Regions from separate parts of the Bacillus sp. PK3-037 genome, predicted to be linked through region 2. Evidence: a T-box and tRNA genes for the amino acid it is inferred to sense, from the RefSeq annotation. Region 2 holds a T-box; the other holds one or more tRNA genes.
The links. A T-box is a leader RNA that pairs with one kind of tRNA and senses whether it is charged. The one in region 2 lies ahead of leuS (leucine--tRNA ligase), so its partner is inferred to be a tRNA-Leu.
Positions count from the first base shown of each region.

Region 1: it encodes a tRNA-Leu, which carries the amino acid that the T-box ahead of leuS (leucine--tRNA ligase) is inferred to sense. The anticodon was not compared.

Region 1 covers NZ_CP096408.1:3,177,155-3,193,174, forward strand. The annotation lists gene M1D69_RS16365 (Type 1 glutamine amidotransferase-like domain-containing protein) at 1-42, opposite strand, end outside; gene M1D69_RS16370 (spore coat protein) at 144-368, shown strand; gene M1D69_RS16375 (spore coat protein) at 365-724, shown strand; gene M1D69_RS16380 (zinc-dependent alcohol dehydrogenase) at 745-1,881, shown strand; gene M1D69_RS16385 (hypothetical protein) at 1,922-2,119, opposite strand; gene M1D69_RS16390 (sporulation protein) at 2,273-3,049, shown strand; gene M1D69_RS16395 (AAA family ATPase) at 3,384-6,599, opposite strand; gene M1D69_RS16400 (hypothetical protein) at 6,580-7,287, opposite strand; gene M1D69_RS16405 (hypothetical protein) at 7,235-8,656, opposite strand; gene M1D69_RS16410 (hypothetical protein) at 8,632-9,945, opposite strand; tRNA gene M1D69_RS16415 (tRNA-Leu) at 10,257-10,338, opposite strand; tRNA gene M1D69_RS16420 (tRNA-Leu) at 10,592-10,680, opposite strand; tRNA gene M1D69_RS16425 (tRNA-Cys) at 10,688-10,758, opposite strand; tRNA gene M1D69_RS16430 (tRNA-Gly) at 10,764-10,838, opposite strand; tRNA gene M1D69_RS16435 (tRNA-Gln) at 10,888-10,959, opposite strand; tRNA gene M1D69_RS16440 (tRNA-His) at 10,969-11,044, opposite strand; tRNA gene M1D69_RS16445 (tRNA-Trp) at 11,069-11,142, opposite strand; tRNA gene M1D69_RS16450 (tRNA-Tyr) at 11,148-11,232, opposite strand; tRNA gene M1D69_RS16455 (tRNA-Thr) at 11,254-11,326, opposite strand; tRNA gene M1D69_RS16460 (tRNA-Phe) at 11,332-11,407, opposite strand; tRNA gene M1D69_RS16465 (tRNA-Asp) at 11,420-11,496, opposite strand; tRNA gene M1D69_RS16470 (tRNA-Met) at 11,551-11,627, opposite strand; tRNA gene M1D69_RS16475 (tRNA-Val) at 11,635-11,710, opposite strand; tRNA gene M1D69_RS16480 (tRNA-Glu) at 11,720-11,791, opposite strand; tRNA gene M1D69_RS16485 (tRNA-Ser) at 11,826-11,917, opposite strand; tRNA gene M1D69_RS16490 (tRNA-Asn) at 11,923-11,997, opposite strand; rRNA gene rrf (5S ribosomal RNA) at 12,007-12,122, opposite strand; rRNA gene M1D69_RS16500 (23S ribosomal RNA) at 12,228-15,155, opposite strand; rRNA gene M1D69_RS16505 (16S ribosomal RNA) at 15,325-16,020, opposite strand, start outside.
Region 2 covers NZ_CP096408.1:1,162,811-1,178,830, reverse strand. The annotation lists gene M1D69_RS06095 (rhodanese-like domain-containing protein) at 1-294, opposite strand, end outside; gene leuS (leucine--tRNA ligase) at 411-2,825, opposite strand; T-box leader at 2,936-3,150, opposite strand; gene M1D69_RS06085 (DUF4257 domain-containing protein) at 3,254-3,589, opposite strand; gene M1D69_RS06080 (blue-light photoreceptor) at 3,992-4,777, shown strand; gene M1D69_RS06075 (MDR family MFS transporter) at 4,808-6,001, opposite strand; gene M1D69_RS06070 (LMBR1 domain-containing protein) at 6,190-6,936, shown strand; gene M1D69_RS06065 (FtsX-like permease family protein) at 6,973-8,913, opposite strand; gene bceA (bacitracin ABC transporter ATP-binding protein BceA) at 8,903-9,664, opposite strand; gene M1D69_RS06055 (ATP-binding protein) at 9,766-10,770, opposite strand; gene M1D69_RS06050 (winged helix-turn-helix domain-containing protein) at 10,763-11,458, opposite strand; gene ytrF (ABC transporter permease YtrF) at 11,558-12,868, opposite strand; gene ytrE (ABC transporter ATP-binding protein YtrE) at 12,858-13,553, opposite strand; gene M1D69_RS06035 (ABC transporter permease) at 13,568-14,545, opposite strand; gene ytrC (ABC transporter permease YtrC) at 14,576-15,562, opposite strand; gene ytrB (ABC transporter ATP-binding protein YtrB) at 15,556-16,020, opposite strand, start outside.

The sequences.
Region 1 (16,020 bases), 2.0 Mb from region 2:
CATTGAAAAACCTCCGCCGCCCATCGCAATAATCTGTTTCATCATTCGACTCCCCCAAGAAAATATTTTACCCATTATAGCACTTTCGCATAAAAGCATGATACAAGGTAAAAATACCTTTGAATCAGGAGGTGACCGAAAAAATGGAACAAGACCGTTTGGCAAACCACGAAACAGTTGATTTACACGAAATCCTCAACTTCAAAACCGTATGTTTACTTAAATCAAAAATGATGCAGGGACTGGTGTTCGATCAGGAACTGAGAGCCCTTATGGAGAAGGATGTACAGCAGTCTGTACGGGACGTAACTGAGCTTCAGAGCCTCTATCAAAAGGCCCCGACAATAACAGGAGGTGACTGTCATTGAACGATTTCTTAGACCCGAAAAACGCAAAAGGCATGCCTGACCTTACTGATTCAGCACTTGCCCTCGATTTCTTAATTTCCGTAAAAACCGGTATCAAAAATTATGCTGTCGCCATCACGGAAACCGCAAGCCCAGAACTCAGAACAGCATTGCGCAATCAATTGGACGCCGCTATTTACCTGCACGGAGAATTATCACAGCTCATGATGGAAAAAGGCTGGCTTTTCCCTTCTGACTTGGACAAACAATTTCAAATCGATATGAAATCAGCACAAACAGCCGTTGATATCGCCGGGCTAAAACTTTTCCCCGATCACACGAACCGTCTCGGAACATTCGCAACGCCCGATCACTAAACAATAAGGAGACATTATGAATGAAAGCTGTTACGTATCAAGGCATTAAAGACGTCCGCGTCAAAGAGGTAAAAGCGCCAGAAATCAAAAAACCTGATGATATCATCGTCAAACTGACAACCACAGCAATCTGCGGATCTGATTTACACCTAATTCACGGCATGGTTCCCAATTTTCCTGAAGATTATATCATCGGCCATGAACCAATGGGCATTGTTGAAGAAACAGGCCCCGACGTTCACAAGGTTAAAAAAGGCGATCGTGTCATCATACCGTTTAACGTCAGCTGCGGCGAATGTTTTTTCTGCAAAAACCAGCTTGAAAGCCAATGTGACAATTCAAATGCAAACGGCGAAGTCGGCGCTTATTTTGGCTATTCAGACTCAGCAGGCGGCTATCCCGGAGGCCAGGCTGAATACATGCGCGTCCCCTATGCTAACTTCACTCCCTTTAAACTGCCTGATGACTGTGAAGTAGAAGATGAGAAATTGGTATTGCTTTCAGACGCTATGTCGACAGCCTATTGGAGCGTAGACAACGCAGGAGTAAAAGAGGGAGATACCGTCATTATTCTCGGCTGCGGTCCTGTCGGGCTGCTCGCGCAAAAATTCGCATGGATGAAAGGCGCCAAAAGAGTCATTGCAGTGGATTATGTAGACTATCGCCTTCAGCACGCCAAAAAAACAAACAATGTAGAAATCGTTAATTTCGAACATCATGAAAACGCCGGTTCATATTTGAAAGAAATCACACAGGGCGGTGCAGATGTCGTCATCGACTGCGTCGGAATGGACGGCAAAATGTCCCCGCTTGAATTTCTCGCCACCGGTGTTAAAATGCACGGCGGAGCCATGGGTGCCCTGGTAACGGCGGCACAGGCTGTCAGAAAATGCGGCACAATTCAGGTGACAGGTGTGTATGGAATGAGATACAATGCATTTCCATTCGGAGACTTCTTCCAAAGAAACGTAAATATTAGAACCGGCCAAGCCCCCGTCATTCATTATATGCCGCACCTATATGAACTGATTGCTACAGGTAAAGTAGATCCGGGCGACATCATTACCCATGTTTTGCCGTTAGATCAAGCAAAGCACGGATATGAGGTGTTTGATACGAAAACAGACGGAGCCATTAAAGTGCTTCTTAAGCCATAAAAAAAGACGGTCTCTCATTTTGAGAAGCCGTCTCTCTATTTTATTGCTCCACTCTTCGTAACGCTTCGTTTACTGTTTCTTTTATAAACGCATCTTCCCCAGTCAAACTGTCTAATCTAAGTTCACCGCTTCTCAGTCTTTCTGAAAGATTGTTAATGTCCTCCTCGACTGTGATTTGCAGCTCACCAGCTAAAAACATTCTATGTAATTCATCAGCGACCATCGTTTCTTTATTCATTCACGTCTCCTCCTTTACTTAAGCATCACTTTTAGTCTGTCCCTCAGATAAACGAATATAGGAAAAAAGGTTCATTTATTTCAAAATAAACGAACCTTTTTTCCTTCTTTCCACGTATAACTGTTGAGAAAAAGAAAAAGGGGAAGATCTAATATGTCATTTTTTAAGAAACTTGCAGCAAGTGCCGGCATCGGTGCAGCAAAAGTCGATACCATTTTGGAAAAAGATGCGTATTGTCCAGGAGAAGAAGTCCGCGGAACTGTACATGTAAAAGGCGGGAAAATCGCCCAGGATATCCGTTATATTGACTTACAGCTCAACACAAGATATGTCATTGTAAAAGACGATGAAGAGCATCGGAAACACGCAACAATTCATTCTTTTCGGGTAATGGGTTCATTCACCATTCAGCCTGGAGAAGAGCACCAATTTCCGTTCTCCTTCATCCTGCCTCTTGATACACCGATTACTGCAGGGAAGGTAGAAGTCGCCGTGGTGACAGACCTTGATATCGAAGGCGGTATCGATAAGTCCGACCATGACCGCATTTTCGTTGAGGCACACCCTTGGATTGAAAATGTGCTGGAAGCAATCGAAAACCTGGGCTTCCGCCTTCATGAAGCAGACTGCGAACAAGCGCCTTACTTCCAGCGCAGACTTCCATTTGTTCAAGAATTCGAGTTCGTTCCGACATCAGGCTACTATCGTCAGATGCTTGATGAATTAGAGCTTATTTTCCTTTTAGACGAAAACGGTTTAGACATTATTTTCGAAGTCGACCGCAGAGCAAGAGGACTGCGAGGATGGCTGGAAGAGATGTATAATGACGGAGAGCAGCTCGTACGTGTCCGTTTCAGACAATCAGAGCTTGAAGATGCAGAAGATCTTGAAGAGGTGTTAGAAGAGATCATAGACCAATACGCTGAATAAATGAGAAAAAGGAGCTCTCAAATAAGCTTGGCTCCTTTCTTAGATGAAATATAAAAACCCGTTTCTTATATGAAGAAACGGGTTTTTCAATATACCGGTGGACCGCATTCTACGTTAGACACACATTGATGAAAAGTAACTTCGTATTGTTGTCAATACGTTCTCCACATCATGTTACGTTTTTGGTTTATAATAACTCACTATGTATAAAATCACCACAATAGTGTTCGTTCATAAGTAATAAAATTCAAATTATAAAAATGAGTCTAACCATCTTCCTGAATATTTGTCCAATAGATGGTCTGGCCAACGAGTTCATTTCAATGACTGTAAATCATGTTAGCGCTTCTTCACTTCTTTTCACCTTAAAGATCTTACTCTGCGGAATATTGGGATTGTGATGAACAACATAGGCTTTAGAAAAACGATATAGGTACTCTGCTTCATGAGACTTAGGAGTTAAGATTATCATTTTCCGCTGTAGTTCCTGTTCATATAACTCAAACACTTTATCTTTACGTCCTTCATCGAGTGCACTATCAAACTCGTCGAGTACGATATAGCCTGGTGTTGCTTGAATCGTTTGTAATAATGCCAAAGCAAATAGTAAGGAACTAAGAGACTCTTCCCCACCAGATACCCCTTTTCCTACTTTGCCGCCTCTTGCTTTAACACTTACATCCTCTAATTTTCCTCGATGTCCTTCTTTACGTGCTTTAATATATAAAGCATAGTGAATTTGATGACGTCGGTCTGTTCTCATATCCCAATCTATCTCCCCTTGAAAGCCAAACAAAGACATATAATGGACAAACTTTTGATTAACACCAATAACTTTACTATTAATTGTGCTTTCTAAGTCTTCTTTTAGACGTTCCATACGCTCTGTATATTCTTCTAACAATAGTTTGGATGTCTTCACTTCTGTTGCGGAACGATCATACTCTTCTTTCATTTTTTGATAATTTTCTGGAGCAGCTTCATCAATCCCTGTTTCATTTGCTGCATGAGAGTATTTAATTTTTCCACTTTCTCGCATGTCTTCTGCCTCAGATTTAGTTACATTAGGTAGTTCTGTAAGCTCTAATGCAAAATCTTTTAATTCCTGTTTAACAGAATCTAATAACCTTTGGATGTCATGTTTGATTGTTGAGTAGTTCTCTTCATTCGTTAAATATTCTTCAGACCGATGTTTGATTTGCCTTTCTATTGACTCAATTTCTCGGTCTTTGTATAGGAGGCTATCGTCCAAATCCTCTATGTCCCGATTTAATTTCTTTTCTTCACGTCGCTTCTCATCTAAAAGAGAACCAAGTTGTTCTAACTGTGCATTTTTATTCTTCTTCTCTTCTTCTAACTCAATTAAGTATTGCTTCAATTGGCGTACTTCTGTTATTTTCCCCTTCTCTTTTTCATACTGAATAAAAATTTCCTGATAGTTTTTGAAGGTTTCTACCTTTTGCTTCCACTCAGCACGCTCTTCATTGAGCCTATTCCACTCTCCCTGAATCTCATCCCTATTTTCCTCGAGTTCACGTTTTTCATTACTTAGATTGTAATGCTTACTCTTTCGCCATTCTCGTTCATTTTCTTTTATCAAAAAGGCTTCCGCATCTTTTAAAGATTCGCGTCTTCGAAATAGCGTACTATTTCTACGTGTTAATTCATCTATTTCATTTGATAGAATGCTAATGTCATTGCCAACCCGATCAAGCTCATCTTCTACTTGTAGTTGATAATTTTTTAAAACTTTTTCACTTAGAATAATCCGCTTTTCCTCTTGAGGACCTCTTATCCCTCTCGCATCGAGAAGCACACCATTTTGAATCTGTGGTTTTTCATTTTCAAAAAAGTCCTTAACCCACCACAGTGCTTTTACCGCAAGTGGATAAAGATTATTGCTTAATTTATTTTTTATCTGCAAATGTTTACCCGGAAGTTGTGTCATTGTTTTTTCCGGAACAATATTTGGCAATGGGACATGGTATAAATCATTTGGCGCATGAAAATCCTTTTTGTTCACAAACAACGTATACTTTATCGTATCAAACACATCTTCATCATTCGGCTTAGCTGTTTCATCTAGTTCAACAAGCTCACGCAAAGGATAGACTTCTATATTTCGCTTTTTGAAGTATTGGATAGACACTTCCTGACGAGAACTGTAAACACGATTCATTCTAAGATTTTCTAGTTCTTTTTCTAAATTGTCTTTTTTAATTATAAGTTTCCCTTTTTCATTTTTTGCATTTTCTAGTCGTTGCTCATTAAACTCCATCTCTTCTTGCACAGCTTGACTACTTTTATATGTATCAATGAGTTGACGCACTTCTTGTTCCCTAGCACTGTCTTGGTCAATCTTCACTTTTAGTTCAGCAATTTGCGGGGTTATGTCATCTAATTTTTGTTTATTGCTTTTCAACAACTGTTGCTTTTCTTCCATTGAAGCATTAATAGAAACATACTTTTCCTCCGCATTAAGCAAAGCTTCATTTACCTCCTCCTCACTCATGCCCATTCGTTCTACTCTCTTCGTAATTTCCTCGATTTCGTTTGAGATAGCCTCCACTTTATCTTTATGACTGGTTATCTCTTCCTGCAAATGATTTAGCTCATCGATTAGCTCGATTTCACGGGACTCCATTTGAGTGATTGCTGACTGCAACTTTTCATGCTCTTCTCTCTGGTCTGCTTGTAAAATTAAATCTTGCTGCTTGTCTGTACTTTTCTCTTCTTTATCTGCTTTTAGTGTCTCTATTTGACCTTTTAAAGTATTCATTTGATTAAGATGATGTTTTTCCAACCATTTAAGAGCTGAAAGATACTGCTTGAATCCGTCTTCTAACCGCTCATTTCGATTATAATACCTGTCTAATTCCGTTTTCTTTTGCGTTAACTGGAGTTTGTTAAGACCTTGTTTACTCTCCGCTTCCTGCAAGGTCTGCTCCGTTTCTTTTACAAGTTCTTTGCTTTCTTCCCAGTTTTTCTGGATTCTATCAATACCATTCATTTCACTGAAAATACGGAAGCGTTCTTCTGGATGCATCACTGCAAATTGGTTTACCTCTTTTTGATACCAAATCAAATAAAATTCATCCGGATCAACAGCATACTTATAGAGAATCTGGTTTTTATATTCAGTAAAGTTAAAGTTCCGATCTCCAGAAGAATATTTCGTTTCTCGTTCCCATTTGTCAATGACTTCCCCCTCTTGAATATAAAATTCTCTTTTTACCGGATCACCCGGTTTCTGTTCAATGTCTAATCGAAACTGCACAAACTGTGGCGCATCAACCTTGATTTGCCCATCATTTTTAAACAGCAATTCAATCTTTGCTCGCCACGTTTGGTCTGTTGGAAGATTGTTTGACTTTAACCCTTCAAGATCAACTTTACTTGAATAAAGAACGCCGCCCATACAAAACGTAACCGTTGATTTGCCAGCACCATTTGGTCCAGATATTAAAATATGGTGATCTTTATCAGAGAAATCCATAACTGTCGGCGTATAATCCCGTATTCCTGAAAATTTAAGCCTCCATGGAATCATTACTTGTGCCCCCATTCATGTTGTAGCGCTTAAAGAACCGTAAGACATCATCCATGTGCAACTGATTCGATTGACTAAACTCGGTGTATCTTCGTAAAAAGGAATTCGAAAACAAATTAGCACCGATAGATGTAAGTTGATAGGCTTCTTCCTCTGAGTTCGTATCATATACTTCAATTGCCCCAATCTTTTTCAGCGGATCCAAGTTAGCTTGAATTTTTCGTGTTACCTGCAATGATTCGTGACCAAAACTATTAATCAATTGGGAAAAGAGTGTATATTCATTCTGTAGTACTTCTTGGTGATAAAAAATAAACATGAGAATAGCTAGACTTTCTTTATTTAATAGTGTTTTTGCTTGTTTTGCGGGCACGCGCATGAGGGCTACCACTTGATTTCTCCGCTCATCATAAATCACTTTCATATAACGACTAACAGCTTGGTTTACTCGCTTGAGAAAAGAAAAAAATGCTTGATCATCATCTGTAATTCCAATTAGTTTTTCTACTTCCTTACGTGAAAGTCCAAAATTCCCACTTCGAATTGTAGCAGACGATGAGAACAGAATTTGCATAAATGCAAGCTCTTCCTCTGTAGTTAAAAATCCTTTTATCGATTGTAGGGTTGCTAACGGATTAACGTTCGTGATTTCTTCCTCGTTTTCTAATTCCATATGTTCCTTGTTCATCCTCACTCCACCTCCAGTCACGCTGATCTTTGTTATCAGACAGTTTCTTTTTCGCATGTTCATCAATGTCAGCTTTTTTATTAGCCACTAGTGCTGAAACACCAATTAATCCGTTGAGTACGTCACTCCATTTGGATGATCCAGACCGAATAATTAGTTCGTCAAGGCCCGCTTCTTCTACTTCCTCCAGATATGCTTCAATCCGCTCTGTGTGTATCATTTGTTTCGTCATTTGCCATTTCGAATCACCCATTATTTCATCCAACTGATCTTCCATTATTTCTTCTGTGCCTGGAAATTCTTCTTCCACTGTTTCCTCTATCTCTTCTGTAATAGGTTCATAGTTTTCGATATAGTTAATTCCCTCATCAATGGCCCTCGGTGATAGCGGGCTGGCAAATTTCACTGGCGCCCATAGACCATCTATTTTTTCGTCCTCGTATTGTCCTTGTTCCATGAAGCTTAGTATTTGATGTGCATTCGGTATTTCAGAACCAAGGGGCGGATCAAACGATTTTACAATGAACGTGCGAAACTCTTCTGGCCGGATTATATGGTTAAAATCCGTTTCTTGTAGGTGGGCGAACTTTAGAATTTTATTAATTGTTCCAAGGCTAATTTTGGTCCCATCACTAATCGCAGCCGTACCTCGTTGTTTTATATCGGAAAACACAAGCTCTTGATCTATTGTTTCAAATTTCTCCATTCGTTCTGCCATCTTACCTTCTAGCTCTGTCATCAGATGATGAATCACTTCTACTTGTGTTAATGCATTTCGATCTGCTAAATACTCAAGCTCCCTCTCATGGAGAAGCAATACAGCTTCTTCCACGTTTTTAATCATACTAGCAAGCTTATTCCCACCAGAAATTCCTTTATCATCATATGCTTCACTTAGTTCTGCATCTCTTTTTGCTTGAAAGAGAGACCTCGCCACATCATCATTAAGATAATACGCAAGAGAATCATTAGCTAAACGAATCAGTACATCCATCATTCGTTTTCCTACATCACGCATTTTAATTCGTTTTGCTGTTTTTGCTACCCAATTGAATTTTCCCAAAACGAACACAAGATGTTTCATGTAACCTTGCGTAATTGCTTCATCATAGCCATATACATTGCGATAGCGATAAAATAATGTTTCCTCGCTTTCAATTGGTTCTGCGATACCGAGTGCTTCTTGATTAATAATATTTAACACTCGGAGGAAACGAAGTACGTGGATTGGTGACTGAAAATACTCCTTATCACTTAATTCCGTTAATACACCCGAAAGTTGTGCAATATCACGCATCGATTGTAGTAGCTCAGGTTTATCATCTGTAACATCAAAGATCGAAATTAATGATTGATCCACTTTTTCCACAGCTCTACTCCTCCAATTTCTTGTTCCTGCTCTTCTTTCCTCATTTGTATGGATTGTTGATATTTGTTTGCAAAAGTTTCCCATTCAGTCACCACGGTTAATGGTGGTACTATCCACTTTGTTAGGACATGTTCATCTTGTGTTAACTTATATAATTGCTCGGCAATCAGATAACCTGCTTCATCAACGTCGGTCCAAATAATAACTTGACTGACACACGTTACTACTTGCGAAATTAGTAGTCTATGTGCAGACCTAACTTGTCCATCCACCCCTAGTACAAAGCTTTTCGTACCTCTTAAAAATTCTTCCTCGTAGGCCATACGTGTTAACACACCTCTATTTTCAACCAGCCACAACACGTCTGCTTTCGTATTAAACGTCTCCGAAAAAACAGCTAGATCTGTCGTTGCATGGACAGTACCATAACGATAATCCACGTAGTCCCCTTGCATTGGCCCAGTAAAAAACAATGGTGTAATTGTCCCCATACTTGCCAGACCTAACAATTGAATTGGGCGATGAAGGAGGTTTTCTGTTTCTTCAATAAATTCCTTTTTATAAGCATCAAACTGCTTTGATCCACCTATTATCCGATAGTAGGTAGCACCTATTTGCTTCCAATCAAAATGTTTTTCCGTACATGCCAGTTGGTATAAAGCAATCAAAAAATGTAGGAATAATACTTGTTTCCTTAAACGCCAAGAAGGATGAATACTCTTAATTAATTTTGCCTCTCCAGCTAAAACCCTATCTGTCTCACTTGCAATTTCATCTAAGTGCTTTGCTAATAGGGAAACAACATCTGCGCGCTGGTCTTGTTCAAAACTTGGCACATCGCTACGCTTGGCAACTTCCCACTGCTTATTCCAATCAAGTATCCAGTTTCTACTCTCCTTTTCTGCTTCTGCTTCTGCCTTTAAGCTCAGTTGATAAAGTATAAAGCCCATTCGATATCGTTCTGTTTTTACTGTTCTCTCATCTTTTTCTAAACGAATTTCACGAATTAACCACCCAAAACGAATCCATTCATAGGTTTCAGCAGAAAGATCAACCTGCTTTTTCGTATTCGGACTTTTAAAACTGTTGGTTAGTTTTGTTGGAATTTTATCTATTCCCTGTAAGTCCGTATTAATCCCAACCATTAGCCTTGCAACAGTCCTTCTTGTTCTCGCCGTTCGCTTAATTACCGGTATATGAATAATGCCGTTCTCTTCCGATGCATCACTAACATGTAAACTCTCATTTTTTAATACAATATAGTATTGCAAATAATCTTGTAACTCCACAGAAACCAAGGTACAAACCTCCTCTATTATTCCTTTATTTTACCATGGGCCTAGGTGGTAGTACGATGGGATAGGAAGAGAGTATTAGGAATTCACTTAATGGTAAGTCGTAACCTATCTTTATTTGAACGAATATCCTTCATCTCATCCATTTCTTCACTTCCATTATTTTATCCATCGATGCAAACACATTTATGTAAATTAAAATTTTCAATACTGATTCTTTTATACTTATAATAGATCTTTTAACTATAACAAAAAAAGACAGGGAATTACTCCCTGTCTTTTTCGATAATAGTATTTAGATTATATACCGGTGGTCGGGGTCGAACCGACACTCCAGAAGGAACACGATTTTGAGTCGTGCGCGTCTGCCAATTCCGCCACACCGGCAAGTTTTACGTCGTATCTAACCGACGAATATAAATATATCATGGATATGATAAAGTGTCAATGTATTTTAAAAAGTTTTTTGGAAATATAATAATAAGAGGGGTTAAAGCGACTTTTCATGAAATACAGCCCAATGCTTACATTGACACTTTCATACAATAAAAAATGATCTACTTATGTAGATCATTGATATGATTAGCTTCATTATATTTTCAAGCACAAACACCAATTTAACTTATCAATTAAGTAAAATTGGTGCCGAGGGCCGGACTTGAACCGGCACGGTAGTCACCTACCGCAGGATTTTAAGTCCTGTGTGTCTGCCAATTCCACCACCCCGGCAAAAGAAAGGCGACACCCGGATTCGAACCGGGGATAAAGGTTTTGCAGACCTCTGCCTTACCACTTGGCTATGCCGCCGTAATTGGAGCGGAAGACGGGATTCGAACCCGCGACCCCCACCTTGGCAAGGTGGTGTTCTACCACTGAACTACTTCCGCATCTTAAGGGACTTAATACATTATATTCAATTGATATAAAAAAGTGAGACTGGGCTAGCTGGATTCGAACCAACGCATGACGGAGTCAAAGTCCGTTGCCTTACCGCTTGGCTATAGCCCAATGATAATATGGGGCGATTGATGGGAATCGAACCCACGAGTGCCAGAGCCACAATCTGGTGCGTTAACCACTTCGCCACAACCGCCATAATCTCAAGATGTCATAAATTTGGCAGGGGCAGTAGGAATCGAACCCACACCGGAGGTTTTGGAGACCTCTGTTCTACCGTTAAACTATGCCCCTATAAATGGTGGAGGGGGGCAGATTCGAACTGCCGAACCCTGAGGGAGCGGATTTACAGTCCGCCGCGTTTAGCCACTTCGCTACCCCTCCACATTAAGTTTTGAAAAACAGTGCCGGCAAGAGGACTTGAACCCCCAACCTACTGATTACAAGTCAGTTGCTCTACCAATTGAGCTACACCGGCATAGGTGGTGGCTCGGGACGGAATCGAACCGCCGACACACGGATTTTCAGTCCGTTGCTCTACCAACTGAGCTACCGAGCCTTATTATTTAAATGGCGGTCCGGACGGGACTCGAACCCGCGACCTCCTGCGTGACAGGCAGGCATTCTAACCAACTGAACTACCGGACCATTTTAATTTGGTTGCACCCTTCGGGTGCTCCTATTTAAAAGGATATATTTTTTTGGTTGCGGGGGCAGGATTTGAACCTGCGACCTTCGGGTTATGAGCCCGACGAGCTACCGAACTGCTCCACCCCGCGATGATAATGGTGGAGGATGACGGGCTCGAACCGCCGACCCTCTGCTTGTAAGGCAGATGCTCTCCCAGCTGAGCTAATCCTCCATCATATAATGACCCGTACGGGATTCGAACCCGTGTTACCGCCGTGAAAGGGCGGTGTCTTAACCGCTTGACCAACGGGCCCAGACTTTCAATTGTGATTATGTATAAATATCAGTGGCGGAGAGCAAGGGATTCGAACCCTTGAGACGGAGTTGACCGCCTACACGATTTCCAATCGTGCTCCTTCGACCACTCGGACAGCTCTCCAATAATGGCTCCGCAGGTAGGATTCGAACCTACGACCGATCGGTTAACAGCCGATAGCTCTACCACTGAGCTACTGCGGAATGAAGTCTGCCTGGCGATGTCCTACTCTCACAGGGGGAAACCCCCGACTACCATCGGCGCTGAAGAGCTTAACTTCCGTGTTCGGCATGGGAACGGGTGTGACCTCTTCGCCATCATCACCAGACAATTTCAGTGACATTTAACATTATACTATGTATATCTTGAAAAGTCAAGAGTTTTTTGAGATATTCTCTCAAAACTAGATAACAGGTGTGACATCATTAGACATTAGGTTAAGTCCTCGATCGATTAGTATCTGTCAGCTCCATGTGTCGCCACACTTCCACCTCAGACCTATCAACCTGATCATCTTTCAGGGATCTTACTTCCTTACGGAATGGGAAATCTCATCTTGAGGGGGGCTTCATGCTTAGATGCTTTCAGCACTTATCCCGTCCGCACATAGCTACCCAGCGATGCCCTTGGCAGAACAACTGGTACACCAGCGGTGCGTCCATCCCGGTCCTCTCGTACTAAGGACAGCTCCTCTCAAATTTCCTGCGCCCGCGACGGATAGGGACCGAACTGTCTCACGACGTTCTGAACCCAGCTCGCGTACCGCTTTAATGGGCGAACAGCCCAACCCTTGGGACCGACTACAGCCCCAGGATGCGATGAGCCGACATCGAGGTGCCAAACCTCCCCGTCGATGTGGACTCTTGGGGGAGATAAGCCTGTTATCCCCGGGGTAGCTTTTATCCGTTGAGCGATGGCCCTTCCATGCGGAACCACCGGATCACTAAGCCCGACTTTCGTCCCTGCTCGACTTGTAGGTCTCGCAGTCAAGCTCCCTTGTGCCTTTACACTCTGCGAATGATTTCCAACCATTCTGAGGGAACCTTTGGGCGCCTCCGTTACCTTTTAGGAGGCGACCGCCCCAGTCAAACTGCCCACCTGACACTGTCTCCCCGCCCGATAAGGGCGGCGGGTTAGAAGGTCAATACAGCCAGGGTAGTATCCCACCGATGCCTCCACCGAAGCTGGCGCTCCGGTTTCCAAGGCTCCTACCTATCCTGTACAAGCTGTACCAACATTCAATATCAGGCTGCAGTAAAGCTCCACGGGGTCTTTCCGTCCTGTCGCGGGTAACCTGCATCTTCACAGGTACTATAATTTCACCGAGTCTCTCGTTGAGACAGTGCCCAGATCGTTGCGCCTTTCGTGCGGGTCGGAACTTACCCGACAAGGAATTTCGCTACCTTAGGACCGTTATAGTTACGGCCGCCGTTTACTGGGGCTTCAATTCGCACCTTCGCTTACGCTAAGCGCTCCTCTTAACCTTCCAGCACCGGGCAGGCGTCAGCCCCTATACTTCGCCTTACGGCTTCGCAGAGACCTGTGTTTTTGCTAAACAGTCGCCTGGGCCTATTCACTGCGGCTCTCTCGGGCTTGCACCCTAACAGAGCACCCCTTCTCCCGAAGTTACGGGGTCATTTTGCCGAGTTCCTTAACGAGAGTTCTCTCGATCACCTTAGGATTCTCTCCTCGCCTACCTGTGTCGGTTTGCGGTACGGGCACCTCTCACCTCGCTAGAGGCTTTTCTTGGCAGTGTGGAATCAGGAACTTCGCTACTATATTTCGCTCGCCATCACAGCTCAGCCTTATGGGAAACGGATTTGCCTATTTCCCAGCCTAACTGCTTGGACGCGGATATCCAATACCGCGCTTACCCTATCCTCCTGCGTCCCCCCATTGCTCAAATGGTGAGGAGGTGGTACAGGAATATCAACCTGTTGTCCATCGCCTACGCCTTTCGGCCTCGGCTTAGGTCCCGACTAACCCTGAGCGGACGAGCCTTCCTCAGGAAACCTTAGGCATTCGGTGGAGGGGATTCTCACCCCTCTTTCGCTACTCATACCGGCATTCTCACTTCTAAGCGCTCCACCAGTCCTTCCGGTCTGGCTTCACAGCCCTTAGAACGCTCTCCTACCACTGTTCGAAGAACAGTCCGCAGCTTCGGTGATACGTTTAGCCCCGGTACATTTTCGGCGCAGAGTCACTCGACCAGTGAGCTATTACGCACTCTTTAAATGGTGGCTGCTTCTAAGCCAACATCCTGGTTGTCTAAGCAACTCCACATCCTTTTCCACTTAACGTATACTTTGGGACCTTAGCTGGCGGTCTGGGCTGTTTCCCTTTCGACTACGGATCTTATCACTCGCAGTCTGACTCCCAAGGATAAGTCATTGGCATTCGGAGTTTGACTGAATTCGGTAACCCGGTAGGGGCCCCTAGTCCAATCAGTGCTCTACCTCCAAGACTCTTACCTTGAGGCTAGCCCTAAAGCTATTTCGGAGAGAACCAGCTATCTCCAGGTTCGATTGGCATTTCACCCCTACCCACACCTCATCCCCGCACTTTTCAACGTGCGTGGGTTCGGGCCTCCATTCAGTGTTACCTGAACTTCACCCTGGACATGGGTAGATCACCTGGTTTCGGGTCTACGACCACGTACTCATGCGCCCTATTCAGACTCGCTTTCGCTGCGGCTCCGCATCTTCTGCTTAACCTTGCACGGGATCGTAACTCGCCGGTTCATTCTACAAAAGGCACGCCATCACCCGTTAACGGGCTCTGACTACTTGTAGGCACACGGTTTCAGGATCTCTTTCACTCCCCTTCCGGGGTGCTTTTCACCTTTCCCTCACGGTACTGGTTCACTATCGGTCACTAGGGAGTATTTAGCCTTGGGAGATGGTCCTCCCGGATTCCGACGGAATTTCACGTGTTCCGCCGTACTCAGGATCCACTCTGGAGAGAACGAAGTTTTGACTACAGGGCTGTTACCTCCTATGGCGGGCCTTTCCAGACCTCTTCATCTACCTCGTTCCTTTGTAACTCCGTATAGAGTGTCCTACAACCCCAAGAGGCAAGCCTCTTGGTTTGGGCTAATCCCGTTTCGCTCGCCGCTACTCAGGGAATCGCATTTGCTTTCTCTTCCTCCGGGTACTTAGATGTTTCAGTTCCCCGGGTCTGCCTTCTCATATCCTATGAATTCAGATATGGATACCACTCCATTACGAGTGGTGGGTTTCCCCATTCGGAAATCTCCGGATCAAAGCTTGCTTACAGCTCCCCGAAGCATATCGGTGTTCGTCCCGTCCTTCATCGGCTCCTAGTGCCAAGGCATCCACCGTGCGCCCTTTCTAACTTAACCGTTAAAAAGAATCACTATGTGATATCTTGTGTTACTAATTGAATGTGATGTCTACTGTTATCTAGTTTTCAAAGAACACGTTTCGAAGGAATGATCCTTCAAAACTAAACAAGACAGGGAACGTTCTGTTTATAAGACCCAAGGTCTTATATTCCGTAAATATCCTTAGAAAGGAGGTGATCCAGCCGCACCTTCCGATACGGCTACCTTGTTACGACTTCACCCCAATCATCTGTCCCACCTTCGGCGGCTGGCTCCATAAAGGTTACCTCACCGACTTCGGGTGTTACAAACTCTCGTGGTGTGACGGGCGGTGTGTACAAGGCCCGGGAACGTATTCACCGCGGCATGCTGATCCGCGATTACTAGCGATTCCAGCTTCACGCAGTCGAGTTGCAGACTGCGATCCGAACTGAGAACAGATTTGTGGGATTGGCTTAACCTCGCGGTTTCGCTGCCCTTTGTTCTGTCCATTGTAGCACGTGTGTAGCCCAGGTCATAAGGGGCATGATGATTTGACGTCATCCCCACCTTCCTCCGGTTTGTCACCGGCAGTCACCTTAGAGTGCCCAACTGAATGCTGGCAACTAAGATCAAGGGTTGCGCTCGTTGCGGGACTTAACCCAACATCTCACGACACGAGCTGACGACAACCATGCACCACCTGTCACTCTGCCCCCGAAGGGGACGTCCTATCTCTAGGATTGTCAGAGGATGTCAAGACCTGGTAAGGTTCTTCGCGTTGCTTCGAATTAAACCACATGCTCCACCGCTTGTGCGGGCCCCCGTCAATTCCTTTGAGTTTCAGTCTTGCGACCGTACTCCCCAGGCGGAGTGCTTAATGCGTTAGCTGCAGCACTAAGGG
Region 2 (16,020 bases):
TTCGCCATCCCAGGCCATCATGCCGCCTTCTACGTTGACTGTTTTAAAACCTTGCTCATCCAAATACCTGCAGACATTCATGCTGCGCATCCCTGATCGGCAGATAAAAGTGTACTCTTTGTCTTTATCGAGGGTGTCCATTTTTTCAGGAATATCCCCCATGCGAATATGAACCGCTTGCGGGATCATGCCTTCCGCAACCTCTTCATCTTCTCTGACATCAATCAAATACAATTCTTCATCCGCCTCGATTTTTTCTTTCAAAGCGGCTGTGCTGATTTCTTTTATTTCCAAAGAAAACACTCCTATTCACCAATAATCATGTTCAGTATATCAAAGTCAGCCGGACGATTGCTATTCAGAGACTGATGAAAAAAATCCCCTTTTTGACAAAGGGGATTTTTCCAGGATTAGTTTGCCACAATATTGACAAGCTTGCCAGGCACCGCGATGATTTTACGAATGGTTTTGCCTTCAAGCTGCTCTTTGACCTTTTCATCTGCTTGAGCAAGCTGTTCCAGCTGTTCCTTCGTCGCATCTGCAGGAACCTGTAGTTTCGCTTTCACTTTTCCGTTCAGCTGAACAACGATTTCAACTTCGTCGTCAACAAGTTTTGCTTCATCATATACAGGCCAAGCCTCATATGCAATCGTACCGCTATGGCCCAATTTCTCCCACAGCTCTTCCGCGAGGTGAGGCGCGATAGGAGAAAGAAGCTTCACAAAGCCTTCCATATATTCCTTCGGCAGCTCTGACGCTTTATAGGCTTCGTTGATAAAGACCATCAGCTGAGAAATACCTGTGTTAAAACGCAGGCCCTCATAGTGGTCTGTCACTTTCATGACTGTTTCATGATAGACGCGCTCCAATGTTTCACCGGCGCCTTCAACGATTTTGCCATTAAGCTCACCGCTGTCTTCAACAAACAAGCGCCATACGCGGTCAAGGAAGCGGCGCGCGCCGTCTAAGCCTGATTCAGACCAGGCAATTGAAGCATCAAGCGGTCCCATGAACATTTCGTACAATCTCAGCGTATCAGCGCCGTGAGATGCAACGATTTCATCAGGGTTGACAACGTTCCCTTTTGACTTACTCATTTTCTCGTTGTTTTCACCGAGAATCATTCCTTGGTTATACAGCTTTTGGAACGGTTCTTTCGTCGGCACGACACCGATATCATAAAGGAACTTGTGCCAGAAACGGGCATACAGAAGGTGAAGCACAGCATGCTCCGCGCCGCCGATATACATATCAACCGGAAGCCATTTTTCCATTTTCTCAGGTGATGCCAGCTGATCCGGATTGTGCGGATCAATGTAGCGCAAGAAATACCAGCAGCTTCCCGCCCATTGCGGCATTGTATTCGTTTCTCTTCTTCCTTTTTTCCCTGTTTCAGGGTCTGTGACTTCAACCCACTCTTTAATGTTCGCAAGCGGTGATTCGCCGGTGCCGCTCGGTTTGATTTCGTTTGTTTTCGGCAGAATCAGCGGCAGTTCTTCCTCCGGCACAGCTGTTGACGTTCCGTCCTCCCAATGAATGATCGGAATCGGCTCGCCCCAGTAACGCTGGCGGCTGAAGAGCCAGTCGCGCAGACGGTAAGTGACTTTCTTTTCGCCGTTTTTCGTTTCTTCCAGCCAAGCGATCATTTTTTCAATCGCTTCCTGTTTATTAAGTCCGTTCAGGAAGTCAGAGTTTACGTGCTCTCCGTCGCCTGTATACGCTTCTTCCTCAACATTTCCGCCTTTCACGACTTCCTTGACTGGAAGGCCGAATGTGTTGGCGAATTCAAAATCACGCTCATCATGACCGGGAACAGCCATGACTGCACCTGTTCCGTATGAAGCAAGAACATAATCCGCGATCCAGATCGGCAGTTTTTCATCGTTTACAGGATTGATCGCATAAGCTCCCGTGAATACGCCTGTCTTTGTTTTCGCGAGATCCGTACGCTCAAGATCACTTTTTGATTGAATTTCTTTGATATATGCTTCAACAGCTTCTTTTTGCTCAGCCGTTGTGATGTTTTCCACCAATGCATGCTCCGGAGCAAGTACAGTGTATGTAGCGCCAAACAATGTATCAGGTCTTGTTGTAAACACCGTAAATGATTCATCATGTCCGTCTATGCCAAAATGAACGTGCGCACCTTCAGAACGGCCGATCCAGTTGCGCTGCATGTCTTTAATGCTCTCCGGCCAATCAAGCTCTTCCAAGTCATCAAGAAGCCTGTCCGCATAAGCTGTGATTTTCAGCATCCACTGCTTCATCGGGCGTCTTTCGACCGGATGGCCGCCGCGTTCACTCTTTCCGTCGATGACTTCTTCGTTGGCAAGAACCGTACCGAGTGCAGGGCACCAGTTTACCGGCACCTCATCAACATAAGCAAGGCCCTTTTCATAAAGCTTTAAGAAAATCCATTGTGTCCATTTATAGTATTCAGGATCTGTCGTGTTGATTTCACGATCCCAATCATATGAAAAACCGAGCGCCTGAATTTGGCGGCGGAAATTATCAATATTCTGCTTCGTAAACACTGCCGGGTCATTCCCGGTGTCGAGAGCGTATTGCTCAGCCGGCAGACCGAAAGCGTCCCAGCCCATCGGATGAAGAACGTCATACCCCTGCATGCGCTTCATGCGGGAGAGGATATCCGTCGCTGTATAGCCTTCAGGGTGTCCGACGTGCAGACCCGCTCCAGACGGATAAGGAAACATGTCGAGCGCGTAAAATTTTTGTTTCTCATTATGATCAAGAGTGGCAAATGTTTTGTTTTCCAGCCAATAATTTTGCCATTTCTTTTCTATCTCTTTGTGCTGAAAACTCAAAGTAAAAACCTCCTTCTGATTGAATACGGCGTTTTATGGTTCAAGTATTGACGGGAAAGGGATAATTATATTCAGAATATTCCCAAACTAAAAAAAACTCCCTCATCCCTAAAAGGGACGAGAGACTTTCGTTTTCCCGCGGTACCACCCTCGTTAGCGCGGCAGACGCCGCACTCACTTGATACTTTTAACGCAGTTATGCGTCAGCGGCTTTTCACCGCTGCAACTCTGAGGTGAGTTCGGAAACAAACTTGATTGACTTTCACCAGCCGTCAACTCTCTGAAACAATATCTGCTTCTTACTGCTCCTCTTCATTGTTCTTATCGCAACCGTAATCTTAACTGTATTTTATAGAATTCTGTTCATAAGTGCAAGCAGGTTTGTATACAATGGGAATGTACCCTGAACGGGCGAAGATTGAGGACAATTATTCTGGTGGAGTTTTGGTTTGACGTTTCGACTCGGCCGGTTCGCCGCCGCTGTTCATTTCTCTTACAAAATCAAAGCTTCTGAGAACAGCTTCACCGCCGTAGCCTGAGATAATGGATAAGATGACAAGTTGAATTCCTGAATCGGGGTCAGCGGATAATACAAGTAAAATGGAAGCTGTCATGCCGATAAACCAATCTTCCAAAAATCCAAGGTAGATAAACCGCTTCGTCATTCTGGGCTTCTCCAGCCTGCCTCTCTTTTTCACATGACCGAGAATCCCCATGATTCCTCCAATTACACAAGCAATAAGTACCTGATGCAGCATCTTCATCATCACCTTCCTAAAGCCCTTATTTCGTAAAGCGACTTCAGGCCATCCAGCCCCCTTAAACGATTCCGATGATTTTCGATATCTACATACTGGCAAATCTGAAAAAAGCTTGTTTCTTCCATTATATGTGAACACATGATCGGTAAGCTTGATGCATTGGATTCATTTTTCACCCAGTGACATTGACCTAGTCACCTATTTAGCATGTAGAAACCTTTCCGTTCATATGTTCAAACTCTGTTCTTATTTTTAGTGTATACGAGGACAAGCCCTAATGACAAACAACAAACTGCGCTTGCTTGAATCAGAACATGTGTTGTGCTACGGTTACTGTAGAATTCATTAAAAAAAGGGGAATATCAGGCTTTCGCATAGCAAGCTGGCGGCCTAAGGGGGAATTATATGGCTAGTTTTCAATCATTCGGAATAAAAGGACAGCTGGACATCATCAAAAAAGCGCTTGATCACGCGCGAGTCGGTGTAGTGATTACAGATCCTTCACTTGAAGATAATCCGATTGTCTACGTAAACCAAGGCTTTGTTCAAATGACCGGCTATGAGGCCGAGGAAATTTTAGGAAAGAACTGCCGCTTCTTACAGGGGAAAGATACAGACGCTGGTGAAGTGGACAACATCAGAGCCGGTTTACAAAATAAAGAACCGGTTACAGTTCAGATTCAAAACTACACAAAAGACGGAACGATGTTCTGGAATGAGTTAAATATTGATCCGCTGGAAATAGAAGACAAAACCTATTTTGTCGGAATTCAAAAAGACATCACCAAGCAAAAAGAGTATGAAAAGCTTCTCGAGGATTCCCTCACAGAAATTACTGCACTTTCAACTCCTATTGTGCCGATTCGCAACGGCATTTCGGCTCTTCCGCTAGTCGGCAACCTGACAGAGGAGCGATTTAATTCCATCGTCAGCACATTGACGAATATCTTATCAACATCCAAAGATGATTATTTGATCATTGATTTATCAGGATTGGCCCAAGTAAATGAACAAACCGCCGACCAGATTTTCAAGCTGAGCCATTTGCTGAAATTGACCGGAACCGAATTAATCATTACCGGCATTAAGCCCGAATTGGCCATGAAGATGAATAAACTGGATGCCAATTTTTCATCGCTGAAAACATATTCTAATGTAAAGGATGCCGTGAACGTGCTTCCGATTATGTAAAAAGATCCCGCTCATCCGGCGGGATCTTTCTTATGAAGAAACTGAAGCTTGCTTATTCGCTTTATCAGCTGATTTTAACCGTTTGTCGTATAAAATCGTCGTCGCTATGCTGATCATAAGCAAAATCAAAAGTGATAAAACAAGAGCGTGAATGCCGGAATGATCGACGAGCACTCCTCCGAACAAAGGCCCTATCATTCTGCCACCTGTCGCAGCGCTGTTCACAAACCCTTGATAAAACCCTTCTTTCCCTTTAGGTGCAAGCTGGTTGGCAATCGTCGGCACGGCAGGCCAAACAAGCATTTCCCCGATGGTCAAGATCACCATGGCAGCCAGAAACATTGGAAATTGCTTCGCAGTCAGCAGCATGCTGTAAGACACAATAAAAATGACAAAACCAATGATCATTTGCGCTTTCAGCGACTCAGCCCATTTTTTCACAAAAAAGCTGACAAGCGGCTGTCCAACCACAATTAAAATTCCGTTAATTGTCCACAGCACACTATATAACGAAAGTGACATTCCGATGCTTTGCGTGTACGATGCAATGGTGGTAGACCATTGAGAATATGCCAGCCATCCGAGCACATACCCGCTGCTCAATATGACCAGAGCCGTAAATTTCGCTTTGCTGCTTACAGCGTCATAATCAAGCACAGACGTTTGAGACACATCCTTCGTCTGAATGTTTCGAAATCCGAAATATACGATAAAGAAAAAGACCACATACAGCGCGGCATTCGCCAAAAATACATATGAAAACGAGAAAGACGCCACCACGCCGCCAAGCGCAGAACCGACGGCGACACCCGCGTTTTGCGCGACATAAATCGCATTAAATGCCCTTCTTCCCCCTTCAGGCCACACTGATCCAGCCATTGCGTAACTGGCCGGAAAAACAACACCCGAACCAAACCCGACAATCGTAAGGAGCACAATATAAAACGGCCAATCATGAAAAAAGACGAGACCCACCAGACTTGCTAACGTAATCGCGATTCCGAGCATGATGGATTTGAACCCGCCGATTTTATCAAACAAAAACCCGCCGCATAAATTCCCTGCCACACTGGCGCCGGAATTCAGCATAAGGACAATCCCCGCGACCGTTAACGACTTTCCTAAATGATTATGAATATAGATCGTGTTAAGCGGCCATAAAAAGGATGCCCCTGTCACATTAATAAACATCCCTATCACTAAAATTTTCAATGCGCGCGGCATACTGATCCCCCTTTCTTATCTATAAAAGCTCATGAAAAAACGGAAACCTCAACAGGCTCCGTACGAATCCAGTTATCATAGCACATTCATTCTATCTGTCTATCTCATATTTTTCAACAGATGAGTGTGAAAAAATCTAACAAATATTGCTCAAAAATTGTAAAATAAATAGAAAAGGGGTAAATTTCATGGAAATGGCATTCGCGTTCCTCGGTTTTTTTCTATTTCTCTTTTCGCTTGGCTATGGAGTGTACCATCTCGTCAGATATGTGCTGAAAAAAGAAAAACGATTCTCTAAAAAACTCTTTTGGCCGCTTTTTATCGGAGGTCTCATTCTGCTCTTCACCGGAGCAGCTTTGTCAGAACCTGACGCTGCCGCAGCAAATGCCGATAAAAAATATTCAGCACTAAACACTGAATATAAAAGTCTTAAACAAGAGCATGAAGCACTTGAGAAAGAGTATGAAGCCATCAGCTCTGAAGCAAAGAAACTGAAAGACGACACAAAAGATCAAGACAAGCTCAAGCAGCTGGAGAAAGAAAATAGTGAACTAAAAAAGACTCAGAAATCATTAAAAGCAGAAAATAAAGAACTTCAAGAAAAACAAAAACAGCTCAAAGATGATACCAAAACAGCAAAGGCTGAAAATGAAACCCTTCAACAAGATAAAACAAAACTTGAAAAGCAATTAAAAGAGGCACAAAACCGAACAGCCAGCACAAAAGAAAGCAGCGAACATTCTTCAACCAGCACAAATAAAAGCAACGAAACCAGCTCAGCTGATACAGCAGAAGGCTGTCTTATCAAAGGCAGCAAAAACGGCATTTATCATACGCCGGGCAGTACATACTATGACCGGACGACAGACCCTGCTGAAATGTTTTGTTCAGTTAAAGAGGCTGAGGCAGCCGGGTATCGGGCGCCGAAACGATAAACAAAAAGCTCCAGTTTCTCTGGAGCTTTTACTGATTTACAATGCCGACTTAATCACCTTTTTATAGTAAAGAACCGACAGAATACCGAAAATAGAATAGAGTGCAGTATATAACACCATCACCATAATCATCGGCGACCATACCTCTGATCCGAATAAGAACCAGCCGGATTGAACGGCAAAGTAACTGTGAAAGAGGCCGATCACCAATGGAATGCCGAAGTTATACATTTGTTTGATGCGTATCCCCTTCAGCAGGTCGCCCTGTGTAAAACCGAGTTTTCTTAGGATGGTATAATTCGGTTTTTCTTCTTCACTTTCACCCATTTGTTTAAAGTAAAGGATACATCCCGAGGTGATGAGAAATGTTAATCCTAAGAAACCAACGATGAACATGACCATACCAAAAAGAGATTTTTGCGCAATACTTGTATCCAGCCTTGATAAATGCAGATCTTTCTTGTTCACCTTTTGAAAAAGCTCATTTGCTTTTTCAAGCTGATCCCCATGTTTCATATTAATGCCGATAAATTCAGATTGCGCCAGCTGAATGCGAGGGTCTTTATCTTTATTCAGCTGTTTAAACAGGTTGTCATCCACTATGACCGCGGGCATTCCCCCGCTTGTAAACGTGTAGGATACAAGAAACTCTTCTCTTAATCCTTTATAGTGTAATGATTGTGTCTCATTCTTGCTTTTGACTTTAATGCTGCCGGAGTCTTTTAAAACCATTATTTTTTGCAGCAAGTCGGTGTATCCTGAGAAAACCGCCTCCCCAGCCGCCACATCGACTCCTTTTACATCTTTATCGCTAACAACAGCGAGCTGTGTGTTACCGGGATCGCCCTGCATCTCTTTCTGGGTTCCATCCATGATATTTGTGAGATCAAAAGACGATTGCAGGACAGGCATTTCTTTTTTGACGTACGAGATGTCATTTTCACTCAAACTGCTTTCAAACTGTTTGGCATCTTTCTCATTCATGAATGAAAAATCCGCCGCTACATTTTGTTCAGCAGTCTTTTCTGCCGAGTAATACGAAATATAAGCAAGGGATAACAGCCCGATGGCGAGCGCTGAAACGGTTGTGATAATTGTCAGCAGCAAAGCGTTCGATTTCATCCTGAACATAATCGATGACAGTGACAGAACCTCTGAGATATTCAAGTACCCGCCCTTGCTTTTCCGAATGATGTTCGAGATAAACGTAACCGATCCTTTATAAAAGAGAAACGTCCCGATAATGACGGACCCTAAGATAAAACTCATTGCGAAAAACAGTTCATTTATGGTCTTGAATTTTCCGCTAAACAGTTCGGAAGAGACGTAGTATCCCGTTAAAATCAACACGATGCCCAGCGCCCCGATCAGCATCTGGAAAAAAGAGATTCTCTTCACTTTATCCTCAGTGGAAGACGTTACTTTAAACAAAGATAAAATGCTTTGTTTTTTGATAAACGTATAATTCATGATCATAATCAAAAGGTAAATGCCGCAGAACACAATGATTGTTTGAACCAAGGCTTGCTCAGATAAGTGCAGTTTCGCATCAGCTTTGACATCGACGATTTTGAACAAGATCATGAGCACAAGCTTTGAGATTGAAAATCCGGCAAAAACCCCGATGGCTAACGAGCCGAAATACAGCATGATATTTTCCGCACTTAAGATACGAAAGATTTTGTGCTTTGTCATTCCGATTAATTGAAACAGCCCGATCTCTTTACTCCGCCTTTTAATAAAAATGGTATTGGCGTACAAAATAAAGATTGATACAACAGCCACAAGCAAAATTGAAGCGGTTTTAATTGCCGCGGCGCCTTTTATGGAAGCTTTTACTTCATTAATGGCCGGGTCATATTGGAGTGTGACAAATGCGAAATAAAGCGCCACACTAAAGATTAAAGCAAACACATAGAGATAATAATTCCTGATATTCTTTTTCAGATTTCGCAGAATAAGCTGATTAATGTTCATGCTGCACCCCGCCTAACACGCCTTGTGTTTTCATGATATCCTGGAAAAACGTCTGCCTGTCTTGGCCCCCTTTATTCAGCTGCGTATACATCAGGCCATCCTTAATAAAAATGACTCTGCCGCAGTAGCTCGCTGCAACGGGATCATGGGTAACCATAATAATTGTGGCGCTTCGTTTTTGATTGAGCTGGCTCAGCTTGTTTAATAGATCAGAGGCCGATTTCGAATCAAGCGCGCCGGTCGGTTCATCAGCGAAAATAATGCTCGGGTCATGAATAAACGCTCTCCCGGCGGATGTTCTTTGCTTCTGGCCGCCGGAAATTTCATTCGGATACTTATCCCGCAATTCATAAATTCCCAATTCCTTCGCCACTTCCTCAAACTTGCGGTTTGCTTCCTTTTTTGATATTTTCGTGATCGATAACGGCAGAAGGATATTTTCTTTCACTGTTAATGTGTCTAATAAATTGTAATCCTGAAAGATAAAGCCTAAGTGCTGTTTTCTAAATTCAGCCAGCTGCTTTTCCTTCAAGGACGTCATTTCGTTTCCGTTAATATTGATCGTTCCGTGACTGACCTTATCAATCGAGGACAGAACGTTAAGCAAAGTCGTTTTGCCCGAACCCGAAGCACCCATAATACTGACGAATTCGCCCTTTTCAATGTGAATATCGATGCCTTTCAGCACTTCCTGTTTATTTAGCTTGTTACCATAGCTTTTTCGAATTTTATTCGCTTCTAAAATCATCATTTCCGTAGTCTCCTTTATATTGGATACTGTTATTATAAAAAGGATTGCCGGGCTTTTCCTTCGATTAGGCGAACAAAAAAGAAAAGCATGTGACATTTTCGTCACACGCTAATGACACGTTCGAATTGATTTCGTTTCGGAAAGGTTAAAGTAAAGGTTGTTCCATCCCCAAGCTCTGAATGCACATCGATATCGATCAGCAACGTTCCTGCGGCTCTCTTCGCCAGATACAGCCCCATGCCTGTAGAAGACTGATTATGATGATCGGTTGTAGATGTAAACCCTTTATCAAAAATTCGTGAGACATCTTTCCTGTCAATGCCCCGTCCAAAATCTTTCACCTCAAGAACCTTCCGTTCGTCTTTTTCATAGCTGTTGATCACAATATCAGCGGCTTCACTGTATTTTACGGCGTTGGTCAGCAGCTGCCTGATGATAAAGGCCAGCCATTTCGCATCGCTTAAGACTTCCTCTGCCTCCAGCTGAATGTCAAAACCGATTCCTTTCTGTATACACCACGATTGCAAGTCTCTGATCTCTTTGATAATCAAGGGCTTAAGCTTGATCATCTCTAAAGACAGATCATTTTCGATAAAGGACATGCGCTTTTGATGAAGCTGCTGATCAAGAAGCAGATGGATGCGCAGCCACTCATACGATAGCTGGGATTTTAATGATGGGTCTTCCATCCGCTCGATGATTAAATGCAGCGCTGTTAATGGCGTTTTGACCTCATGTATCCACGCCATCAGTTCATCTTTTTCATTTTCTAATGCCAAGCGATTCCGCAATGCAGATTGCTTCAATTGTTCCGTTTGTCCGGTGATGCTTTTTTCAATCATCACTTCAAACGGCGTCTCCGGTTCACTTATGGCTGTGACATCGAGATTATTTTCCCATTCTTCGAGGCTTTTATAGAATGCGGTTTCTTTCCGAAAACGGATGATAACAAACACAACAAAGATCAGGACACACAAATAAACAATATAAAGAACATTTTTTAATGGAATAGACGGATCGACAAAGGCAATCAGCAAAATCAGAATTTGCTGCAGCAAAAATGCGGCAATCCAGCTTCGTCTTTCGATGAGGAATGCTTTAATCATAGAAATGATCCTTTTCCTTCGCCATGTAGCCTTGGCCGACTTTCGTCTCGATATATGTTCCAAGCTGCAGTTCGTCCAGTTTTTTCCGCAGGCGATTGACATTGACGGTCAGTGTATTATCGCTGACAAAACGCTCATCATTCCACAAGCTTCTGATTAACTCCTCACGGCTGACAATCTTGTTTTTTTGTTCAATTAAGTGTTTTAAAATAAACATTTCATTTTTAGTCAGTTCAACAGAGCCTTCGTCATTGCTGACGAGATTCTGCTCCGCGTCTACAGCAGCCCCGCACCAGGTTTTGATCGTGCTCGGCTCCGTATTATAATGATGCACGCGCCGGAAAATCGCTTGAATTTTCGCAATCAGCACATCAAAATGAAACGGCTTTTGAATAAAGTCATCCGCTCCCAGCTGCATCGACATGACCATATCAGCAGGGTGGTCACGAGAGGATAAAAAGAGAATCGGAACATTTGACCGGGAACGGATCAGCCGGCACCAATGAAACCCGTCAAATTTAGGGAGCTGAACATCAATAATGACGCAATCGGGTTTGATTGACGCAAATTCCTGCATTACTTGGCTGAAATCCTGTATGCCGTATACATCATAGGACCATCCCGTTAAACGCTCCTTGATTTCATGAAACAGCGATTTATCATCTTCTATCAGCAAAAGTTTAAACAATGGACTCACCGCACTTTTTCCTTTTTTATGTCAAGTGTATAGCAAATCTTGTTGATGCGCTATACAGAAAAGCCGGCTGGTTCAGCCGGCTTTTTCTGATTACAACTCTCTTCTTAATGCTGTCAGCACGTTGGTTTTTGTTGCTTTTCGGGCCGGGTTCATACCCGAGATCACAGCGACACCGCCGCAAATCACAACCGCAATGATGACAAGGCTGAGGGGAATATAAGAAAACGTATAATTCAGATCGCCCGCTTCGCCTCCGCTTGTCGCCGCGAGAATCATCGGAACGGCAAGGTTGACAAGGTAGCTCACGCCGTAAGAAATGATTATGCCAACCACACAGCCTAAAATTCCGATATACGCGCTTTCCATCAAGAACATTCGGCGAATGATAGACGGACTCGCCCCGATCGCTTTCATAATGCCGATCTCCTGCGTTCTTTCTGTCACCGCCATCGTCATCGTGTTAAATATCCCAATGGCTGAAATGATAACCGCGATACATCCGACAAAGATCAAGCCGATTTTGAAGACCATGAAGAAGGTGTTGGCTCCCTCAAGTTCGGTAGTCACTGATGTGACATAGTATCCGTCATCTGTCAGATCATTTGTCAGCTGTTCCACATTCTCAAATTTATCAGCAAAAACGCCAATTTTATTTTCAACGTTTCCGCCTTTAAAATCTAAGAATTCCGAAAAATCTTTTTTGAATTGATCACTGATGAAAATGTTTGAGTCCTCCATCCAGTCTTGAGATGGTTTTTTTGTAATACCGACAATTTTAAAGTCATATGTTTTTGTTTTTGTAACATCCCCTGTTTTAGGATCTGTTTTTGATACACTTAATTCAATCGTTTTGTTCAGGATGTCTTTCGTATAACCCTTTGGTTCTTCTATATCTTCGGGGTTTCCATTTGCTTCCTCGATTTTTTTGTTATATGCTTCCGATTCTTTTTTCGTCAATAATCTCTTTGCAAAGTCGTATCCTACTACGATTTCATTTTCCGACTTTGCGACTCTTCCTTTTTCTAATTCCATATTGGCCTTTAATTCATCATTCATATTGGTAAAGATAAGATTAGAGCTTTCATTTGTGCGATTGCCTAAAGTTGCTTTGTTTGGCTCATACACTTGCGTTCGTTCTACAACAGACCTTACATGATCATACTTCTCTAAATCAGCTTTTTTAATAGGCTTATCCCCTTCCTTGCCCATTACACTGACTTTAGTCACAATTTGCTGGCTCATCGTCATATCTGTGATTGTCTTTTGAATCCCGAATCCAACCGACGACAGCACAACCAAAAACGCACACGCCATTGTTGTCGCAAGAATTGTCATAAAGACGCGGAGCCTGTTTTTCTTCATATTTCTTCTGATAAAATGAACCTGATCCTTAAATCTCAACGGTAATACCCCCTTTTAACACACCGTCATGCAGCTGGAATTTTGAGTGTCCGATTGAAGCCACTTCATCGTCATGGGTAATCATCACAAATGTAATGCCCCGCTCACGGTTCAGCTGCTGAATCAATTCAAGCACTTCCTGTTCCGTTTCTGAATCTAGACTTCCCGTCGGCTCATCCGCTAAAATAATCGACGGATTTAAAATCAGCGCTCTCGCAATGCTGACACGCTGCTGCTGTCCGCCCGACAGTTCATTCGGATAATGAGCGGCATGGTTTTCAAGACCGACGCGCTTCAGCATATCCTGTACCTTTTGCTTGCGCTCAGACGGTTTGATCCCTTTTAGCGCCAGCGGCATTTCCACATTCTCATACGTCGTTAAGCCCGGGATGAGCTGAAAGCTTTGAAAAATAAACCCAAAGTGTTCAAGGCGGAACTGAGCCCATTCCTTCTCATTAAAGCCCGTGACATCAGTTCCGTTAATCACAATACGCCCTTTTGTCGGTGAGATGTAACCTGATATCAAATTCAGAAGCGTTGACTTCCCCGACCCGCTTCGTCCGACAATACAGGCGATTTCCCCTTTCGCAACAGTCAACGAGACATCTTTTAAGACAGGCACTTCATTCTCACGGCCCTTTTTTCCGATCGTGAAAGAATGGTTAATATGCTGAACATCAATCATCTTTTCTCTCTCCCTTATAAATGTTTTGTTTTTTTATAAATCGCAAAGTAGCTGATAAGAAAACCAATCACGGCGCCAGCAGCCATGCCAAATATGTAGCCGGCGAAGCTTTCCGTTGCGGCAAATCCAAAATACCCGAAGCCCATGATTCCAATGATAATGACAATGACCTGTACCGGGCGGTCAAGCGGTTTCCACAAAAAGAAATATCCATTCCGTTCATTAGACAGTTTGACAAAACTGATGTAGCCGATAATGTAAAAGATGATCGTCATGATGGCCGGAATCACCAAATAATATGGAGAATCCTCAACCCAGTTCGGCACAACGTAAGTAACCGGGAATAGATACTGCACCCATTCGGGCACAGGACCATGTATAAACTCTACTGTTCCGCCAAGAAGGATTTCCAGGTTGATAGCAGGAAGAGTTATGAGCAAAAAAGGCAAAATCGTAACAGTAGCTGAAACCAAAAGCTGTGCAAAAGTATGGCCTGTCAAAGCTCCCCCCGCCATGACCAGAGAATAAGCCAGCAAGCTGACGATGATCATTCCAAGGCTGTAGTGATGAAAATAAACGGCTTGCTCGGGTTTCAAAAGCACTAGGAGCAAAACGGATAATACATATCCAAAAATTTGCGGTGCCGCAATCACCATCCCGCCGGTAAGGAACTTCGTATTAAATATCTGGCCTCTCGTATAAGGAAGGCTTAATGTAAAATCAAAAAGGCCCTTGCTTCGTTCTATTCCAAGCTGGCTGACAGCCAGTACGACACCCCAAATCCAAAACAGCGAGATAAATGTGCCATTTAAATAGTTAATCGTAAATACGCAGGTTCCGACCCACTCATTCTGATTAGCCACGCAGCCTTGGTATGAGATGTACGTATTTAATACAGTAAAAGGATTGCTAAGCATAAATACCAAAAAAATCATGGTTAACAGAGCTTTATTTTGCTTCCACTCTTTATAAAACAGCCCGGAATCCGGCACATCACTTCCCTCCCAACTGAAAGCACTTCTTTAATGTTTTGTTTTCTTATAAATTGCAAAGTAGCTTACAAAAAAGCCGACAACCGCACCAATGATCATTCCAAAAATGTAACCAATCATGGAATGTCCGGCAGAATATCCAAACAAACCAAATCCGAGAATGCCAAAAATGATAACCAAAACTTGTACCGGACGGTCTAATCTCTTCCAAATGAAAAAGTATCCGTTTCGCTCACTTGCATGCTTTTTAAAGCTGATATAGCCAATCAAGTAAAACATAATGCTCAAAATAGCCGGAATCAATAAAGTAAATCTGTTATCGAAAAGCCAGTCATTTTCAACATAAATAAAAGGAAATAGATACATAAATTTGTTTTCCAACTCGTCATAACCTTTTATGGAAGAGAAAAACTCATATATATGGAAATTAAAAACGATCTCTAAATTGTTTATCGGTAATGCAATAATTAAATACGGCAATATAGCTGCAGAAAACGTCGTTAACAGTTGGGCAAAAGAATTTCCAGTCAACGCTCCGGAGGCCATCACCAGTGAAAAAGCCATAAAACTAATCACGATTACTCCAACGCTGCTATGCTCAAAATAGTTGACGTGTTCAGGGCTATAAACAAGAATTAGCAGCCATGCAAGTAAAAAGCCAATCAATTGTGACAGCACAATCACAAAACCGCCTAACCAAAATTTCGTCTGGAAAATTTGGCTTCTGTTATATGGAAGGCTTAATATAAAATCCATCGTGCCTTTCGAACGTTCCATTCCCAGGAAGCAAACCGCCAAAATGACACCCGGCACCCAGTTGATATCTATCAGATTGCTTATGGAATAATCCACAATAAAATCACAATATTGCGGGTCTTGGCGATCAAGACATCCTTGATAAGACAAATACGTATTAACGATAGAGAGGGGATTTGCCAGCACCAAAAACACAATACTTAACACAATCACCACTTGATTCTGCTTCCACTCTCGATAGAGGAGACCTCGGTCTACCATCTCCGCTTCCCTCCAAACTTCGCAATGAATACTTCTTCTAGGTTGACAGGAAGCTCATTCCACACTTTTGGCTTCAGCTCTCTCAAAAAGCTCTTGTTCTTCTCATCGCTTTTCGGGATCAGCACCGTGTAAAACACACCGGCCTGATCGAGCATCGGAATGTTTTGCTCTCTGATGGCCAAATTGACATCTGTATCAAACGCCATTTGAATTTTGATGTATTCTTCTTTTAGCTCATCAAGATCCATCACATTCGTCAGTCTGTTATCTTCAAGAAAACCAATTCGGTTGCACATCCGCTCTATGTCCTCAAGCCGGTGAGAAGTGATCAGAATGCTCGTATCACGCTCCGCCACTTCATCGACCATCAGCTGCAGCACATCATGCCTTGTCACCGCGTCAATGCCGTCCGTCGGCTCATCAAGGAGAATCAGCGCCGGTCTCGCCGCAAATGACAG